4 regions of the Pantanalinema rosaneae CENA516 genome follow, and region 1 is predicted to be linked to each of the others. Evidence: riboswitches for the same ligand, from Rfam matches in the RefSeq annotation. Region 1 holds a riboswitch; each other region holds the start of a gene.
What was found. A riboswitch is a leader RNA that binds a small molecule or an ion and turns the genes downstream of it on or off. The one in region 1 is predicted to bind cobalamin.
Positions count from the first base shown of each region.

Region 2: linked by a shared signal. The riboswitch ahead of ACN4EK_RS20840 (energy-coupling factor ABC transporter permease) and the one ahead of metE (5-methyltetrahydropteroyltriglutamate--homocysteine S-methyltransferase) in region 1 are both predicted to bind cobalamin.
Region 3: linked by a shared signal. The riboswitch ahead of ACN4EK_RS00200 (hypothetical protein) and the one ahead of metE (5-methyltetrahydropteroyltriglutamate--homocysteine S-methyltransferase) in region 1 are both predicted to bind cobalamin.
Region 4: linked by a shared signal. The riboswitch ahead of ACN4EK_RS26060 (hypothetical protein) and the one ahead of metE (5-methyltetrahydropteroyltriglutamate--homocysteine S-methyltransferase) in region 1 are both predicted to bind cobalamin.

Region 1 is NZ_JBLZFZ010000003.1:55,254-59,802, reverse strand. Features, by position in the region: gene metE (5-methyltetrahydropteroyltriglutamate--homocysteine S-methyltransferase) at 1-1,538, opposite strand, end outside; cobalamin riboswitch at 1,825-1,969, opposite strand; gene ACN4EK_RS02405 (ribonucleoside-diphosphate reductase subunit alpha) at 2,371-4,549, shown strand, end outside.
Region 2 is NZ_JBLZFZ010000039.1:38,956-43,504, reverse strand. Features, by position in the region: gene ACN4EK_RS20860 (Uma2 family endonuclease) at 1-273, opposite strand, end outside; gene ACN4EK_RS20855 (energy-coupling factor ABC transporter ATP-binding protein) at 527-1,246, opposite strand; gene cbiQ (cobalt ECF transporter T component CbiQ) at 1,240-2,046, opposite strand; gene ACN4EK_RS20845 (energy-coupling factor ABC transporter substrate-binding protein) at 2,087-2,407, opposite strand; gene ACN4EK_RS20840 (energy-coupling factor ABC transporter permease) at 2,454-3,209, opposite strand; cobalamin riboswitch at 3,569-3,714, opposite strand; gene ACN4EK_RS20835 (hypothetical protein) at 3,826-4,008, shown strand; gene ACN4EK_RS20830 (protein-tyrosine phosphatase family protein) at 3,965-4,378, shown strand.
Region 3 is NZ_JBLZFZ010000001.1:68,697-73,245, forward strand. Features, by position in the region: gene ACN4EK_RS00185 (pyruvate kinase) at 1-816, shown strand, start outside; gene ACN4EK_RS00190 (hypothetical protein) at 883-1,056, shown strand; gene ACN4EK_RS00195 (phosphatase PAP2 family protein) at 1,068-1,820, opposite strand; cobalamin riboswitch at 1,967-2,114, shown strand; gene ACN4EK_RS00200 (hypothetical protein) at 2,454-2,894, shown strand; gene ACN4EK_RS00205 (DUF1636 domain-containing protein) at 2,910-3,290, shown strand; gene ilvD (dihydroxy-acid dehydratase) at 3,514-4,549, opposite strand, start outside.
Region 4 is NZ_JBLZFZ010000061.1:1,868-6,416, forward strand. Features, by position in the region: gene ACN4EK_RS26050 (formylmethanofuran dehydrogenase subunit E family protein) at 15-620, opposite strand; gene ACN4EK_RS26055 (pentapeptide repeat-containing protein) at 725-1,279, shown strand; gene ACN4EK_RS26060 (hypothetical protein) at 1,312-1,707, opposite strand; cobalamin riboswitch at 2,129-2,337, opposite strand; gene ACN4EK_RS26065 (SufE family protein) at 2,546-2,995, shown strand; gene ACN4EK_RS26070 (CobW family GTP-binding protein) at 3,005-4,051, shown strand; gene ACN4EK_RS26075 (CobW family GTP-binding protein) at 4,067-4,549, shown strand, end outside.

The DNA of each region.
Region 1 (4,549 bases):
TAAATAATTGGGGGACGCACATAGCGACTGCCATAGCTTTGCACCCAACCATTTTCAGTAAAGGCAAATCCAGCCAGTTGCTGACCAAAGTATTCCACCATATCCGTGCGCTCAAATTCGCCATGAACCAGTACATCAATGCCGATGTCTTCCTGAAGTTTGATGCACTCAGCAATCGCAGCGTCGATCGCTGCCTGATATTCTGCTTCTGTCAGTTCGCCTCGCTTGTACTTCACCCGCAGTTGCCGTACTTCAGAGGTCTGGGGAAAGGAACCGATCGTGGTGGTCGGGAGAGCAGGTAAGGGAATCTGTTTGTCTAACCGTAGAGAATAGGAGAGCGATCGCTGAAAGTCATTCGTCGTCAAATTCTTGAGCGCAGCCTGCACATCAGAGTTTGCAGGGCTAAATTGCTCAAAGGTTTGCCACTGCGTTTGCACTACTGCTAATTGATCTCCTGGATCATCTCCAGCCAATGTCTGTGCCAGAATCACAACCTCTTCCAGCTTTTGTTCCGCGAAACTCAACACATTTCGCAAGGGTTCCGGCAGTTTTGTTTCTCGCGTGGCATCATAGGGAACAAATTGCAGAGATGATGAGGGATGCAACCGAATATTTGGCGTGATGCTGTGAATGGTTTCTAGTGTTGACAGCACTGATTCAGGACGAATTTTCCAGATATTTCGCGCATCCACAAGCCCCACGCCCAACTGTTTATCGGCTGGGAATCCATGTTGTTGCAATAAGTCAAGATTGCGTCCACGGGTGAAGTCTAAACTGATGCCAGCGACAGGCAATTCCATTACCCACGGATAAGCCGCTCCCAGATCATCAAAATAGGTGACGAGCTGAATGGGTACTCCGATTTGAGCAAGCTGGGTGTAAGTGCTTGCGATCGCCTCTCTCAGATCTGCTGCACTGCTGGTGACGAGAATCGGCTCATGAACCTGCACTTCTGTGATGCCCAGTGCTTTAAGTTGAGTGAATAAATCACGATAAAGCGGCAATAGCTTTTCGAGATGGGTTGTCAGCTCACCTTCCAAACGGCTTAAACGCAATAGGGTGACAGGGCTGAGGATAATTGGCACAGTTCGCTCACCGAGAAAGTCTTTTGCCCGCTGTACCCTTGCCAAAAAATCTACAAAGTTTGCCTCTGGTTGGGCATCAGCCGCAATTTCGGGCACCAGATAGTGATAGTTGGTATCAAACCACTTGGTCATTTCCAGCGCCGGAACCCCATCTTTGCCGCGTGCCATTGCAAAATATTGATCGAGTCCAGCCAGATGACGAAAGCGATCAGGAATTAGCCCCAAACGAACACTCCAATCCAGTACAGGGTCATAAAGGGTGGTGTCACCGATGCCAATGCGATCGATCCCGGCTTCGAGTTGTGTTTTCCAGTTTGCAAATTCAACCTCTTGAACCGTTTGCAGCAAGGTTTCGGCATCAGATTTACGGCTCCAAAAGGCTTCTAATGCCTTTTTAACCTCACGATTTCTACCAATGCGGGGATACCCCAGCGTTGCAGTTGGAATAGTCATAGCTGTAGCGTTCTAAATTTTGTGGATAAGCATAGAAGATTAGCTGTTCCCGATTTGGAAACAGCCCATAACCAGACGTAGCGAGGACATTAGCTACAACTGCCAAATGCAACATCAGCCACCTTTGATCAGGTAGCCTTACTAAATGTCAATCGCGCGTTCAATTCAAATCGTCAACTCAGAACGCTACAACCTTAAAATTCCAACAAAAGTCGATCGCGCCGCGTCTCGTAGAAAATCGCAAAAACTTGAAGTTTTCATCATCCGTACCTCGCAGATGTTTATGTAACGGGTTTACGAATCGGCGGGCATCCTGACTCAGAGAGTTGCGCCTCTCCTCACAGTTGCGGGACAGCGGCAGATTCGCACTGCACTTTCCCCCTTGCGTCTGATGGCTGTTCCCCATCAAAACCGACTTGACCCTAAAGATAACACAGTTGACGCGCAGTGCAGCAGCTTCACCCTGCATTTCTTCATAGGCAAATTGCTGAACCACTTCAAGATATAGCGCCTTTCTAAAATTGCTTGCGCTATCCGTAGAGTAAAGATGATCCGATTTGATTTTTTTGTTTTATACTGAGTCGAACATTAAGCGTCATCTTTGCGCGGGTGCGCTTTGCTCTGATTCAGCTTTTCAAGAATTTTTTATTTCTGAATATCTACAGGATTAAGTTCGATCGCCTTCAGTGAGGCACAGCCGATCGAGTCTCTGAATAGCCGATCTCATCTGTGCGATTCTGCAGATCAGATCCGTCAAAGGCGGAATCACTAACTTTGTAACCTGCTTCAATGCTTTTCTCCTGCCAGTCTTCTCATTCAACAACGATCTACTATGCAAATCCTATCGACTGCTGAACCTATACCTTCAGCGGGGCTTAGCCCAACCGCAAGCCATATTCAGGTGATTCGGCGCAACGGTTCGCTAACGCCGCTTGATGTGACAAAAATTCGGACTGTGGTGAATTGGGCGTGTCGAGGACTGTCGGCAAATCCGATCACTCTGGAAGCCAGCCTGACAACTCGGTTGCACTCTGGTATTACTACACGGGAGATTCAAGATAATTTGATTCGCTGTGCGTTAGAACTGTGCAGCCCGGATGAACCAGATTGGCGCTATGTGGCAGGGCGATTGCACATCTGGAGTTTATGGAAAGATACCCAGGTGAGCCGGGGCTATCAATATGGTGATTATGCCCAGACGGTACAGGCAAAAGTCCGGGACGGACAGTACGATCGCCGCATTCTAGAGTACACACTCGCTGAGCTAGAACTTGCCAATCAATGGATTAATCCTGATTGGGACATCGACTATGACTATGCGGGGGCAGTCCTCCTGACGCAGCGGTATCTGTTGGTGGACGAGTTGCCGCAGGAAGCTCTCCTGACTTGTGCGCTCCTCTTAGCGTCAGTAGAAGCGCCAGAGCAACGGTTGGTTTGGGCAAAGCAGTTTTATGAAGCCCTCGCCTGTCGCAAACTTTCATTAGCAACGCCGATCCTGGCAAATTTGCGGCAGCCCAATGGCTCTCTGGCAAGCTGTTTCATCACCGCAATGGATGACAACCTGGAAAGCATTTTTGCAGGCATTCACGATGCCGCTCGCATTTCTAAGAATGGAGGCGGGGTGGGGGTGAATCTGTCCCGCATTCGCGCCACAGGTAGTTGGGTGATGGGCAAAGCCAATGCGTCAGGCGGGGTAGTTCCCTGGGTAAAACTGCTCAATGATACGGCGATCGCTGTCAATCAGGGAGGACGTAGAGCCGGAGCGATTACAGTCAGCCTGGATGTATGGCATTTGGATTTACCGGAATTTCTGGAAATGCAAACCGAGAATGGCGACCAGCGCCGCAAAGCCTATGATGTGTTTCCACAACTGGTCGTTAGCGATGAGTTTATGCGTCGAGTGGAAGCAGATACGGACTGGACGCTGGTTGATCCCTATGAAGTGCGAACCCAACTCGGCATTGAACTCGCAGAACTCTGGGGTGAAGCATTTGAGGAGGCTTTCAACCAAATCGAAGCCAGTTTAGATGAATCCATTACGCTTTACAAACGGGTCAATGCACGTCTTTTGTTCAAACAGGTAATGCGAACCCAACTGGAAACGGGAATGCCCTATCTGTGGTTTAAGGACACCGTGAATCGTGCCAATCCTAACCCGCACCAGGGCTACATTCCAGGTGGTAATCTCTGTCAGGAATCCTGGTCAAATGTGAAACCGGGCGAAGAAGCGCATACCTGCAACCTGGTGAGCCTTAACCTTGCCAATTTAGACGATGATGAAGGCTCGTCTATCTGTCAAATTGCAGTACGGATTCTGGACAACACGATCGACCTGACGACACCTCCCTTTGCTGCCAGTGCTACCCATAACAGCAAATATCGCACGATCGGGGTGGGTTGTATGGGATTAGCCGATTGGCTTGCCAAACGACACCTCTCTTACACCCATCTGCAAGAGATTAGCGATCTGTTTGAAGAAATTGGCTACTATTGCACGGCAGCATCGATGGAACTGGCAAAGGAACGAGGCGCGTATCCTGCCTTTGCTGGCAGTGAGTGGAGTAAAGGGCATCTGGTGGGGGCAAAGCCGGTTGAGTGGTTTGAGAAAAACGCGAGCAACCCTCAGCGATGGATACAACTATCCAGAGACATTCAACAACATGGGATTCGCAATGCTCACATCACGGCGATCGCACCCAATACCTCTTCTTCGCTGGTGCAGGGCTGTACTGCCAGTGTGTTGCCCGTTTATAGCAAATTCTTCTACGAGAAATGGGCAAAGGGAACGGTGCCGATCGCACCCCCTTACATCCGCGATCATTTCTGGTTTTACGCGGAGAATAAAACGCTGGATCAGCAAAAGGTGATTCACGCGATCGCCACCATGCAGCAGTGGATCGATACGGGCATTTCAATGGAACTGTTGTTTAACCTGAATGCAGGCGTGTACTTTCCTGACGAACTCGATCGCTGCCTGACTGCAAAGGATATTTTTGCCACGTTGATCCTGG
Region 2 (4,549 bases), on a different contig from region 1:
AACGGCAACGTCAGGTCGGAAGGCTGTGATCCCAATGTTAATAGGGCGTAGGAGTCCTCGCTGAAGCACAAACCAAGGTAAGCCTATGGCATCGATCTGAACACAGAGCTTTGTGGTAATGAAGGCGGCAACTTCTTCATGGGCACCTGTTGGTTCCAAATCGAACACCTCGCCATCAATCAGTTCGTAGCGGTTACCGCCACCATAACGAGCCAGGAACTCGTCAAAGCTAAGTGGTGTCTGTTGAATTGATCGATCGATGGCAATACTCATAAGTCAACCTAGCCCAATTGATGCCCCAAGTCTATCAAATCAAGTATGGGATATGTCTACCGAGTCCCAACACAATGGTTATGCCGCAGTTGCCACTTATTCAAACGCCTGTCGTAATGCCTCTCGCTCCTCTCGTATCTAATCATGCAGCAACCAAGACTCATGCTTGGAATAACTAATCATCATAAAAGTCACTTTGAGCGCCAAGGTCTAACAAATGCAATCGCCCTGATTTCACCAATGCCAAAGATGACTAACTTAAACCAATTGCCTGTAGAAAAGACTGATGACTGAAAATGGTCGTGGGATGGTCTTCCATCACAACTTGCCCCTGGTGCATAACAACAACCCAATCTGCCCAGTCATGAACAAATTGGAGATCGTGGGTCGCAATGACAAGGGTAGTTCCGGTGGCTTGGATCGTGGCAAGCATCTGCCGCAGGTTGCGAACTTGTCCAGGATCGAGATACGCCGTGGGTTCGTCAAGCAGTAGTAAGCGGGGGCGAAGGATCATAATGTCAGCGATCGCCAAGCGCTTTTTTTGCCCCAAACTCAGGTAATTGACTGGAAAATCTGCTAAATCCGTCAGTCTAAATGCCTCCAGAGCCTCCTGGACACGCTGAGCAATGTCCGCATCGGGCAGTCCCAAATTGCACAGACCGTAGGATAGATCCTCTTCTACCGTAGCGGCGACCAGTTGTTCCTCGGGATTTTGGAAGACCAGACCTACCTGTTGGCGAAGCTGGTAGAGAAAGGAGCGATCGTAGCGCAACGGTTGGTTGTCCCAACACACATGCCCTACCGAGGGACGATACAGCCCATTGGCAAGGCGAAACAGCGTGGTTTTGCCACAACCATTTTGCCCAATCACCGCATAGCGCCGCCCTGCCTGGATCCTAAGGGAAAGCTCACGTAGCGTGGGTTTGGGGTTGCAGGGATAGGTGTAGCTTACCTGCTCGAACGTCATCAGCATAGGATGGTGTGATAGTGGAAGCCGGTCAGGGTGAGCAACAATAGATAACCGCCGATCGCTTCGGAAGTGTAGCGGCGATTGGCTTGATAACGGCGGCGATGCCAAACCCGCAATTCCCCGGTGTAGCCGCGAGCGGTCAGCCCCAGCGTAAGCTGCCGATAGTTGTGCAACGTGCGATGCAGCAGTTGTCCCACTAACACACTCAGACTGCGCATTCCAATCCGCCAGGTGCCGTAACCCATGCGCGATTGTTGGGCAGTGAGCAATTCCCCCACCGTGTCGGTCAGGATGAAGATAAACCGATACATCAGCCCCATCAATTCAGTCACCAGGACAGGACATCCTAACCGATTTAAGACACGAATGATCTCGAACATGGGAACCGTTAGCAGGATGAAATAGAGGCAAGAGGTCAGGGCGATCGCCCGAACAAAGACAGCCCTGGCTTGTTCAATCCCCTGCTGGCTCAGATAGAGATAGATGGAACCGATGGGCATGCCCCAAACTACATCGGGTGCAAAAGCTGTCAGGTGATCCACCGTCCCCATGCCAATCAGCAACGCAGGCAGGCTTAATAGGAGAAAACTAATGGGCAGAGATAGAAGTTTGAGATAAATCTGGGCAGGAATTCGAGCATATTTGACCACCCAAAGAAATAGCCAGAGTACCATCAACCCTTGCACATGGGCAGGCGCTAGATAGCCTAATAGAAACAGGGCGATCGCAAATCCAAGTTTGTGTTCTGGAGGAAGCGATCGCAATTGGTTAGTATGGGCTAGCGTATCAATTTGATGGTGCATTCAACCGAATCAACTCAAAGGTTCATTGGGACTCAGAGCCTTATTTTTTGACAGAATTGCGCCCCTTGTATAGCCCAATCACATAACCGATGATCCCAGCACCTATAGCCGCCTGAGAGACAAATAAAAGGCTTTCAATTTCCCCACTGGGCGGTTGAAACACCCCCCCAAACCAGGGTTGATAATCCGGTTGAAGTTCGGCGATCGCGGCTTCAGCCTCCCCATCTGCGCCGCCGTATTCTCCCCGCACGAATATGAGAGGCAACACAGCCAATGCGATCACGGTCAGCACAATTAACCAGGTCCCTTGATGGGTTGACGTTGAGGCCGTAGATGGCGTGTTTTTTGAGGGTTCGTTCATAGCAAAACTCTGGGAATAAATAGATCACAAACAGTGAATTAACCGATCATGCTTGGGGGCGCAAAAGTTTCAGGGTGCGTAACTCATCGGTGGCGTAGGACTGGAGCCAATTCCACACCAACACCGTAAGCAACCCTTCGCTGATCGCCAGGGGAATCTGGGTCAACGCAAAGATTCCAGCAAATTTAGCCAGCGCCGCCAGAAAACCACCATTGGCAGCAGGGAAGGCAAGGGCTAACTGAATCGACGTAACCACATAAGTCACCAGATCACCCAGGGCAGCGGCAAGGAAAACACCAAGTTTTTGCTTACCGCTATTGGCAAAGAGCCGATAAACAGCATAGGCAACCCAAGGTCCGACGATCGCCATCGAAAACACATTGGCTCCCAGTGTGGTCAAGCCCCCATGCGCCAGCAGCACCGCCTGGAACACCAGCACCAGACTCCCCAACACCGTCATCACCGACGGCCCAAACAACACGGCTCCCAATCCCGTACCCGTGGGGTGAGAACAGCTACCCGTCACCGAGGGAATTTTGAGCGCCGAGAGGACAAAGCTAAAGGCTCCAGCCAGGGCAAGGAGCAGCTTGAGTTCGGGATTCTCGCGAGTGATTTTAGTCAGCGATCGCACTCCCCAGATAAAGCAGGGCAACGCCACAACCCACCAAAACACCGCCCAACTAACGGGTAAAAAGCCTTCCATGATGTGCATCGCCTGGGCAGGCTGGGCAGATCCGATCACAAGATAGGCGCTCAAACCTACCATTGCAGCTAATTGCCGCGTTCGATGCAAGTGTTTCATACAAATCTCCTAGAAGAATCAGTTTAAAGCAAAGGTCTTAATTTTTTTGGGTCATTATGGCACTGAGCGATCGCACAATCGGCAGTCCTCCCCACAGTCCTGAAGCAGCAACGGCAGGGTGTTGAGAGTTTAGACAGATGCGACTCAGGAATTACTTAGACCGGTGCTAAACGAAACACAGCACATTGTCGCCAAAGCAGTATCCCAGAGCAGCGCGATATATCTCCCAACTGCTCAATGGGTCAGATGCTGATAGAAAGGTATCGGCAGCAGCATGAATGGAGAATATAGACTGTGCAGCACTAGGGCAGCAGTTAATAAAATACTGGATTGTCACCCGTACCTCGCAGATGTGATGGAGCTTGAATTATTCATCGGCGGGCATTCTGACTGAGAGGTGTTATTCCTCGCTTCACAGCTGCGGGACAGTGCCGGATTTCCACCGGACTTTCCCCGTTACCTCTAGCGGCTGCTCCCCACTAGAACCGATGGCTGAAAGTATATCACTATTAAATGTGTTCCAGTTCAGCCTGACTGTTGGGATGAAATACTCTACTATCGACTAACTTCACTAAGCGTCGAAATCGATCGTTGAGCCACTCAATGCACATGCACTATGTATAGATTTGCTGCCGCTATGGAGAATGAATCGATCGTGTTTGGCGCGGCTCGTCCCGGATATCGTCATGAGCGAGTGACTGAGTGGATTGCATTTATGCAGAATCGGGACATCAAGCGGGTTTGCTGTTTGCTGTTTGCTGCCTGCATCGCAACTGACTCGCTATACCAATTTACTTGATGTCTACCAACAGACCTTTGGACGCGATCGCGTCTGTTGGATCCCGATCGAGGATTTTCACCTTGCCACCCCCGACATTCTCATCCACCAAATTTTGCCGTTCTTAGCCACTGCGGATCAAACTAATCAAAAGGTGGTGGTTCACTGCTCGGGCGGAATTGGGCGCACAGGGCATGTTTTAGCCGCTTGGCTGGTGGCTGGACGCGGACTTGCTCCCAAAGCCGCGATCGCGGCGGTGAAACAAACGGGGAGAAATCCCTACGAAGCTGTAGTTGCAGCACCATTTAAAGGGCGCAATCCGTGGCAAGTGGCGGCAGAACTTAACCGGCTATTAGATGAATGCGATCGATGGAGAAGCCAGCTTTCTTAATGGTGATGAGGAGTATAACCTAGAAGTTGGTGATTTTCAGGTCAATGAACCTATATTGATCTAAAGCCTCTATATTTTTTCACATGATTAATTAGCTCTTTCACAGCCGACATGGAAATTGTTACGATCGCCAACTGATAAATCCCAACCAAAATCAGGTTTCATAGCCAT
Region 3 (4,549 bases), on a different contig from region 1:
TTCCAAACTTGTTGTACTATTCCTGAAGTTCTTGATCTATTAACGGTTGGCACACCAGTTTATATTGACGATGGTAAGATTCGGACTCGCGTAGTCGATACCCATGTGCCCTTACCCAATGGTGAACTGGGACTGATGCTTCAGGTGACTCATGCCAGTCCTAAAGGGGGCAAACTGCGATCGGAAAAAGGCTTGAATTTCCCCAATATTGTGCTTCCCCTGAGTCCCCTGACGGAAAAGGATCTGACGGATTTAGACTTTGTTGCCACCCATGCAGATATTATTGGCTACTCATTTGTGCAACATGCTGCCGATATTGAATTACTGCAACGCGAATTAGCCCAACGCTCTGGAAACCGCTCCTCCCGTCCCGCGATCGTTGCCAAGATTGAAACGGCGATCGCGGTTAGCAATCTGCCAGAGTTAATCATTCATGCGGCGGGCAAACAATCCTTTGGAGTCATGATTGCCAGAGGCGATTTAGCGGTAGAAATCGGTTATCAGCGACTAGCAGAAATTCAAGAAGAAATTCTCTGGCTATGTGAAGCGGCGCATGTTCCGGTGATTTGGGCAACGCAAGTGCTAGAGAGTTTGGTTAAAGAAGGGGCACCATCGCGCGGCGAGATGACCGATGCCGCCATGGCTGAACGGGCTGAATGTGTGATGTTAAACAAAGGCCCGTTTATCGCTGAAGCAATCACAATTTTGGATGATGTGCTCACTCGGATGGAAACCCATCAATCGAAAAAAACTCCGCAATTACGGGCGCTCCATTCCTGGGAACAGACCGTTGAATCCGCTATCAACTTGTCCTGAAACCAATCAGACTCTAATGCGGCACTTTGAGATCACAATTCATTTGGATATGGTGGAGGAATGCTAATGGTAAGCCAATTGATTCGGATAGAAGTTGATCTATGTGACTCATTAGCCCAATTAGAACAGGCGATCGAGATGGAGTTACAGAAACAGGGAGAGCCAATTCGTTGGGTTGTGTTAGATGTAGACAAGAAACGCCAGAAAGTTTATGTAGAGGCGATCGTGGTCATGGCATAATATACTCACCTCTACAGATTGTCTCTAGATAAGGTTTGGGCTTCCTCCGTAGTTAACTGAACTTCCTCCCGCCGGGTGGATGCCGTCAGATGCGGTCGAATCGCAACACTCACCCCGATCGCCCAGGCAATTGACACTAACCAGCCTGCCACAATATCACTGGGAAAATGCACCCCCAGGTATAACCGGGTCCAGGCGATCGCCAGCACAAAACTACTTCCGCCTAAGACGGCTAACCAACACCAGCGAGTTCCCCAGGTAAGAATGATGATCGCTGCTACAAACGTCATACTCGCCGTCGCATGACCACTGGGAAAAGCAAAATCCGCTTCAGGAGCTAGGGGTGTCCATAAGCTGGGGCGCACTCGATGTAATACCGCCTTAGCCAGCCGATTGATCAACCCACTGCCAATCATAGTTAGAAGCAAATAAATCAGCGATCGCCACCGTTGTTGCCGGAGTAACCAGAATGATAACAATGTGGTCAGGAGAGTGACCCCCTTAAACCCACCCAGCCGCGTCAAGATTGGAACCAGCCGATCCCAGAATACTGTCGTAGTGGCATGAACGGCTAACAAAATCGGCTCATCCCACAGGAAGCCCCCCTGCTGCCGGGAGATGGCAACTGCCAGTTGCTCAAATAAAAACAAGGGTAGACCTACCCCCAGCCCCAGCAATAGCAGCGATCGCCAGTGTGCCTGCAATACCTGCTGCAAGAACTGCCAAAAGGCATGGGAGTGCTGTTGGAACTGAAAATTTGCCATTACGGTTGAGGGTGACTGACTCCCAACCGTATCGTACCGATTGCCGCTTTCACCACTGTCCTAAGTTCGATATCCTGAGACTCGGGGGATCAGTCGGTATCACATTCGTTGAGGGAGTGCAGCCGCATCACCTGATTGTGTGTTACTCTGCATATACTCAAGTCGGTTCTGATGGGGAGCAGCCATTCAGACGTGAGGGGGAAAGAGCAGTGCAAATCTGCCGCTGTCCCGCAACTGTGATGAAAGCGATCGTGCTTTCTTAGTCAGGATGCCCACCGACTGATGGCTCCTTAGGAGATTGGTAAACCCGTTATGTTTCATCTGCGAGGTACGGATGATGGTCAATTTTGTTATTTTATTCTTAGGCTACGATCGCGGCTTGTCTCTGCATCTCAGCTGCGATCGCTCAGAATTTCATCACGATTCAATGAACTGACCCGGTAGACGTTCAGAACTACCATCACCCTGACTATCTGGGTCTACAGCAAGACGGGCATCTGGGGGCGATCGACCCTAGAGCACTCATTAGATGCCGAGAGTCAGGGGCGGCAGTGGTGATGGGGCAACACAGTGCCAAAGATGCATTTTCACAGGATTTAGACATGATGACAAGGCAACGATTGGGAGATAAGTATGCGACCTCAAGATAGTACCTGGCAGGGGTGTTTAGGCTACTGGCAAAATCTGTTTATTCGCGAGAATTTGCTGCCCCTGGGACATGCCGCATGGCAAGGGTTCATCACCCACGGGCGGGGGATGGTCGTTTGTGAGATGGCGATCGCAGATGCCGGGGCTGTGGATTGGCAGGCTGACTTAGTGGAATATACGACCCACTTCATTCCCATGTCACACGTATCGGAGTATTTACAGGCTTTAAACCTGGACACAGGATTGATCACACGACTGCTCCAGACGATCGAGACATACAATCCTGCCCGAGACGTACTGTTGCTGATTAATGAACAGGGACGACCCGATATTAATTTGCTCCAAAATCTCGCCGTCTCTCCAGTGGCTTGTTACCAGCAGATGCAGCAGCGTTGGACAGAATTTCAGCTTGATCATGCCATCTAAATCACCAGGGAATCCATGACACAAAATACGTTGTTGGTTTGTACACTCTGCCAGTTGGCTGAAACTGAAGCCGCACCAGAGGGGTTAAGTGAAGGGCAATTGTTATTCAACCAGCTCAAAGCTGGTCTAGAAACCTCTGGAATTCGCGATCGCATCCATCTGCAACCAGTACGCTGTATGGGAGCCTGCGATCGTTCCTGTATGGTGGCATTTACCGCACCTCAGAAACTTACCTTTATTTTGCATCAACTCTCTCCTACTGATTCCATCCCTGAACTCCTACAATTTTGTCAGCAGTATGCGGCGGCTCCAGATGGCAGAGTACCCTATAAAGATCGTCCAGAAGCAGTGAAACAGGGCATTCATGCGGTGTTGCCTCCCTTACCGATCGCCTAAGGATTACAGATTGATTAAGGTGTAATTTTGCGTAGGGGCGTGGCATTCGGTAAAAAGTCCTTGCCATTGTCCCAAAAATCTCTGCCGCATGCCGCGCCCGTACAAAGAGATGCGGAGTTATTTAATTCCCATTCCTACATGTTCCAATTAAAGGCAATGGGGATGCTGAAACTGTTGTCTCAGCATCCCTAAACCTTCAGATTCAAGTTGAGTGTGCTACCGGTTAATTGAGCATCTCCAGGTTACGCACCGCCCCTTGATCCGCACTGGTTGCCAGAAGAGCATAGGCTTTCAGGGCGGCTGTCACCCGTCGCTGTCGGGGCTGAGCCGGTTTCCAGGCATCCTTACCCTTCGCTTCCATTGCTACCCGCCGATTGGCTAATTCTTCCGTCGATAGGTCAGCATTGATCCGGCGATTAGGAATGTCGATCAAGATGCGATCGCCATCCTGTACCAGCGCTATGTTGCCACCGGCTGCTGCTTCCGGCGACACATGCCCGATCGATAGCCCCGACGTGCCCCCCGAGAACCGACCATCGGTTAACAGCGCACAGACCTTGCCTAGCTCCTTAGATTTCAGGTAGCTGGTGGGATACAGCATTTCCTGCATCCCGGGGCCGCCCCGTGGACCTTCGTAGCGAATGATTACCACATCTCCCGGTTGGACTTCGTCATTCAGAATGCCTTTAACTGCCGCATCCTGACTTTCATAGATCCGGGCTTTGCCTTCAAACACCAGAATACTTTCGTCTACGCCAGCCGTTTTCACGATGCAACCGCGTTCTGCTAAGTTGCCGTAGAGTACCGCCAGTCCCCCTTCAGTGCTGTAAGCATTTTCGAGGCGACGGATACAGCCGTTCTCGCGATCGAGGTCAAGGGAGTCCCAGCGAGTCGATTGACTGAAGGCTTGTTGGGTGGGAATGCCAGCAGGCCCCGCTTTGAAGAAGGTATGCACAGCCGCGTCATTAGTCCGCATGACATCCCAGCGATCAAGGGCTGCTTTCATCGTTGGACTGTGAACGGTTGGTATATCCGTGTGGAGCAGTCCCGCCCGATCCAACTCGCCCAGAATCCCCGGAATCCCACCCGCTCGGTGAACATCCTCAATGTGATATTTCTGGGTGTTAGGAGCAACCTTACAGAGTTGGGGAACTCTACGCGACAGGCGATCGATGTCTACCATCGTAAAATCGACCCCTGCCTCATGCACAGCCGCCAGCAAGTGCAGAATGGTGTTTGTCGAGCCACCCATGGCAATG
Region 4 (4,549 bases), on a different contig from region 1:
ATTTGAACAGCGAATCAGGGGATGGCTTCTACCGAGAATAGCGACTCTTCGGAAGCATTCATTACGGCATCGTAGCGTTGTCGTCCAGTGGTGTCCTGGTTCCAGACATCCAATTGCGTTCTGGTAGTTGCTGGAATGGTGTAGCGGAGCATCTTTCCAGTTTTGCGATCGCGAATCTCAGCAACGCCAAAAGTTCCCTCTGGGCTGGTAGTCGTAGCAACTTGCAACAAGTTTTGTCCAGGGGTTGAAGTGGTGGCAATCATGATGCCATCTGCAACACAAGGGCATGGTGCGATCGTCCCACTGTAGTAGGTGACATCCAGTGTGCGGGGGGCTGCATTTAATCGTTGCATAGCATCCAAACCGATACGAATGCCCAAGGCAATGTAGGAGCCAAAGCCTCCATGCACTCGCCGTCCTAGTTCTACCCATTGATCGGGTGTTTCGGTCGGACGAGTTGGCTGAAGCGCAAGTTGTTGATGGTCATTTAATGAAGCGAATTTGTCCTGGGCGGAATCGCGCAGCATACCATTTGTAGCAGTAGCGGTCAGGCTTCCGTCAAATCCCGAAATCCCACACAGTATGGCGACCCAACCCAGAATATGTATGCTCTTAATCATTTTATAATCCTCAAATGCCCCTTGCCGGGATAGTCAAGCCGGATGCGGTCTGTTAAATTATGCCGAAGTGCAAAACTGCAAGCAATCGGGTTAAACTATCCTACATGAGAGCAGACGAGCTTTTAGAACGCTATCGACGGGGCGATCGTGACTTTCGAGGAGTCAATCTACGTGGTATTTATCTCAGAGATGTCCGGATGCGGGATGTTGATTTAAACTGCGCCGATTTGCGTGGTGCATCTCTGATGAGCGTTGATTTCAGTGGTGCAAATCTGCATCGAGCGGATTTAAGTGGCGCATTCTTAATTCGCTCTAATCTCAGTTCTGTTAACTTCACGCAAGCAAATTTGACAAAGGCATTTTTGATTCTGGCAAATTTACACCAAAGTTGTTTAACCGAGGCAAATTTAAGTCATACCAATTTGACGAAAGCGGATTTATCTGAGGTGACTGGGTTTGCCGAAGCCATCCTGGAGAAGACTATTTTAACGGGAGCTTTGCTGCCATCGCAAAAGGTGGGGCATGAACCATCGCGTTATTTGCAAATCTGGAAAGATTGGCAATTAAAATTCCCGACGTTTCAGCTTCGACCTGGATCAGATTTATTGGATTTACTACCCTTTTCAACCGTTGTAGTCCATCGCCAGAAAGTTCGTTAAAACAATCACAAAAAGAAATTTTCCATACAACGCTAAACTGGCTGAGCATTGGTACTCTTCTGGAGTGCAGAGAAAACTGGTTCTGAATTCAGCGATCGCCCAATAAAGACCAATCGAGTTTGATGCGGTTCATTGGGTTGCCAGGGGCGATCGTAAAAGGTATCAATTAAAGTTGCTTCCAGGTTGAGAAACTGCAAGTAGGCTGAAATGTTGGGGAGAGGAACAAACTGGAGTGGGTATTCCACGATGTCGCTATTCCAATCCACAGACTTAGCATCGACGAGCACCACATGGCATACCACGATGCCTCGTCCTTGAGTGATAAATCCTTGCCATGCGGCGTGTCCCAGTGGCAAAAGGTTTTCTCGAATGAATAGATTTTTCCAGTAGCCGAAACAGCCCTGCCAGGTGCTATCTTGAGGTCGCATGGTTCTCCTCCCGCACTGGCTGTAAGGCTTCTACTGCTCTTTTGACTTCACAATTTTTACCAACGTGGGAATATCCCGTCATTGCAGTTTGAATGGTTTGTACGAACATGGTTGTAGCGTCTTAACACTGAAAATAGTTGCAAAAATCTGTTTCACTTCTGCCGTAAACAAGCAGAATGAAGCGATCGCGGGCAACCCAAATATCTGCCTAGCAGGATTCAACAATCCCGGAACAACAGCCATGTAAGCCACATATTGGAATGTGGCTTCAACCAATCAATGCCTGAGCAGGGGTACTTTTCTACAAATCGGCAACTTCAAATGAAGACGCTACAAATTCAACTTAAGAAAAATTGCCCTAAGCCCAGTAAATGATTTGAAAGCTAAGATAGCCATCATCTGTACCTCGCAGATGATTATGTAACGGGTTGACAACTCGGCGGGCATTCTGACTCACACAATTTTGGACTTTGGATTTTGGCCTGAGGTCGCAATACACCCCCATCAAAAATCTAAAATCGGCAATCTAAAATCGGCTCACAGTTGCGGGACAGCGCCGGATTTGCACCGGACTTTCCCCCTTGCGTCTGATGGCTGCTCCCCATCAGAACCGAATAAGTAACTGAACAATAACACAATCAGGGTATTATGACACATTCTGAATTTCGGGTTTAGCTAAATCAGCACACTGCTATGAGCAGTGCGCCTCAGTACCACATAGGAAGTAGATCAACCGCAGGGGTGGTATCGCTTGCGAAGAACTGCTTCAGTTTTTCACCCACTTCCTATATAATGAGAATGATTATCATTTTTATAGATAGCTTGCTACTAGAACAGTATGTCGCCCGTCTCCCAACCCTTGCCTGCCTCCCTTGAGCGGATTGTCCAGCGGTTCCAACAGATTTCGGAACCGAAGCGGCGCTATGAGTACTTGCTTTGCTTTGCCAATTGCCTGCCGCCATTTCCCGATGAGCAAAAGGTGGCAGACCATAAAGTTTCTGGCTGTGTTTCTCAAGTGTATGTGACTGCCAGTTTGCAGCAGGGCAAGGTGATCTTTCAGGGCGATTCCGACTCTCAACTAACCAAGGGATTAGTGGGGCTGTTGGTTGAAGGATTGAACGGGTTGGCCCCCGCAGAAATTATCCAGTTAAAGCCCGATTTCATTCAACAAACCGGGCTGGATGTCAGCCTGACTCCGTCTCGTGCCAATGGTTTTTACAATATTTTTCAAACCATGCAACAGAAAGCGCTGGTCTATCATCTGGCTGCGACTTACTTGCGAACTTAAGGAGGCATTATGTCCAATTCAGTGATGCAAGTTTATCCAGAATCGGTGAGCGTTCCTCAGCGCATCACACCCGTTACCATCATCACAGGCTTTTTGGGCAGTGGCAAAACCACGCTGCTCAATCATATTCTGAACAATCGCCAAGGCTTAAAAATTGCTGTAATTGTGAATGAGTTTGGTGACATTGATATTGACTCGCAACTGTTAGTTTCTGTGGATGAAAACATGGTGCAACTGGGCAATGGCTGTATTTGTTGTACCATCAATCAAAGCCTGGTTGATACTGTGTATGAAATGGTCGATCGCCATGACTCAGTTGATTACATTGTGGTTGAAACGACTGGCATTGCTGACCCCTTGCCGATCATGTTGAGCTTTGTCAGTACAGAGTTGCGGGATGTCACGCGGCTAGATTCAGTGCTGACAGTTGTGGATGCTGAATCCTTTACCTCCACTCATTACGAGAGTGAAGCCGCACTCAACCAACTTATCTTTGGAGACATTATTCTGGTGAACAAGACCGATCTGGTTTCTCCTCAAATCGTGAATGGATTGGAAGATTATATTCGCTCGATCAAATCAGGCGCTCGTATCATCTCGGTTCAATATGGAGAGGTGCCACTGCCGTTAATTTTGGATATTGGATTTAATGATACCAGTACCTACCTCAACTCATCCCAGCCAATTCATGAGCATCATGACCATAAACATTCTCATCATCTAGAAAATGATGGGTTTGTAGCGGTGTCATTTGAAAGCGAATCGCTTCCAGAGCAACTGCGCCAGCGCCCCTTCGACTTACCCAAATTCCAAAACTTTCTGGATCATCTGTCTCCTGATGTTTACCGCGCCAAGGGAATTGTCTGGTTCCAGGGCAGCCAACTGCGCCATATTTTGCAACTGAGTGGTAAGCGATGTGATATGAAAAGCGTTCATGCAATGTCTCTGAAAGAGAATCGATCGCAGTCACCAAAGCATAATCAGTTAGTGTTCATCGGGCGAAACTTAAATGCTGAATTAATTAAAGCACAGTTAGTTGAACGCATTGCGATTTAATTTGAGGAATTGGATATGACCAACACAACAACTCTTCCCACTCCCAGCACCCTGGACATTCCCAAACGAGGAATGCCTGTCACGATTATCACGGGATTTCTCGGCAGTGGTAAAACCACATTACTCAACCACATTTTGAACAATCGCCAGGATCTAAAAGTTGCGATCTTGGTGAATGAATTTGGTGATATTAACATCGACAGTCAGTTACTGGTGTCAATGGATGAAGACATGGTGGAACTAAGTAATGGCTGTATTTGCTGCACCATCAATGATGGCTTGGTGGATGCGGTATATAACGTGCTGGAGCGGGACGATCGGGTCGATTACATGGTGATTGAAACGACGGGTGTTGCCGATCCACTGCCGATTATTTTGACCTTTCTGGGAACGGAACTGCGTGACTTAACTCGGCTCGATTCGATCGTCACCGTTGTCGATTCTGAAACCTTTACCCCCGATCACTTCGACAGCGAAGCCGCACTGAAACAAATCGCT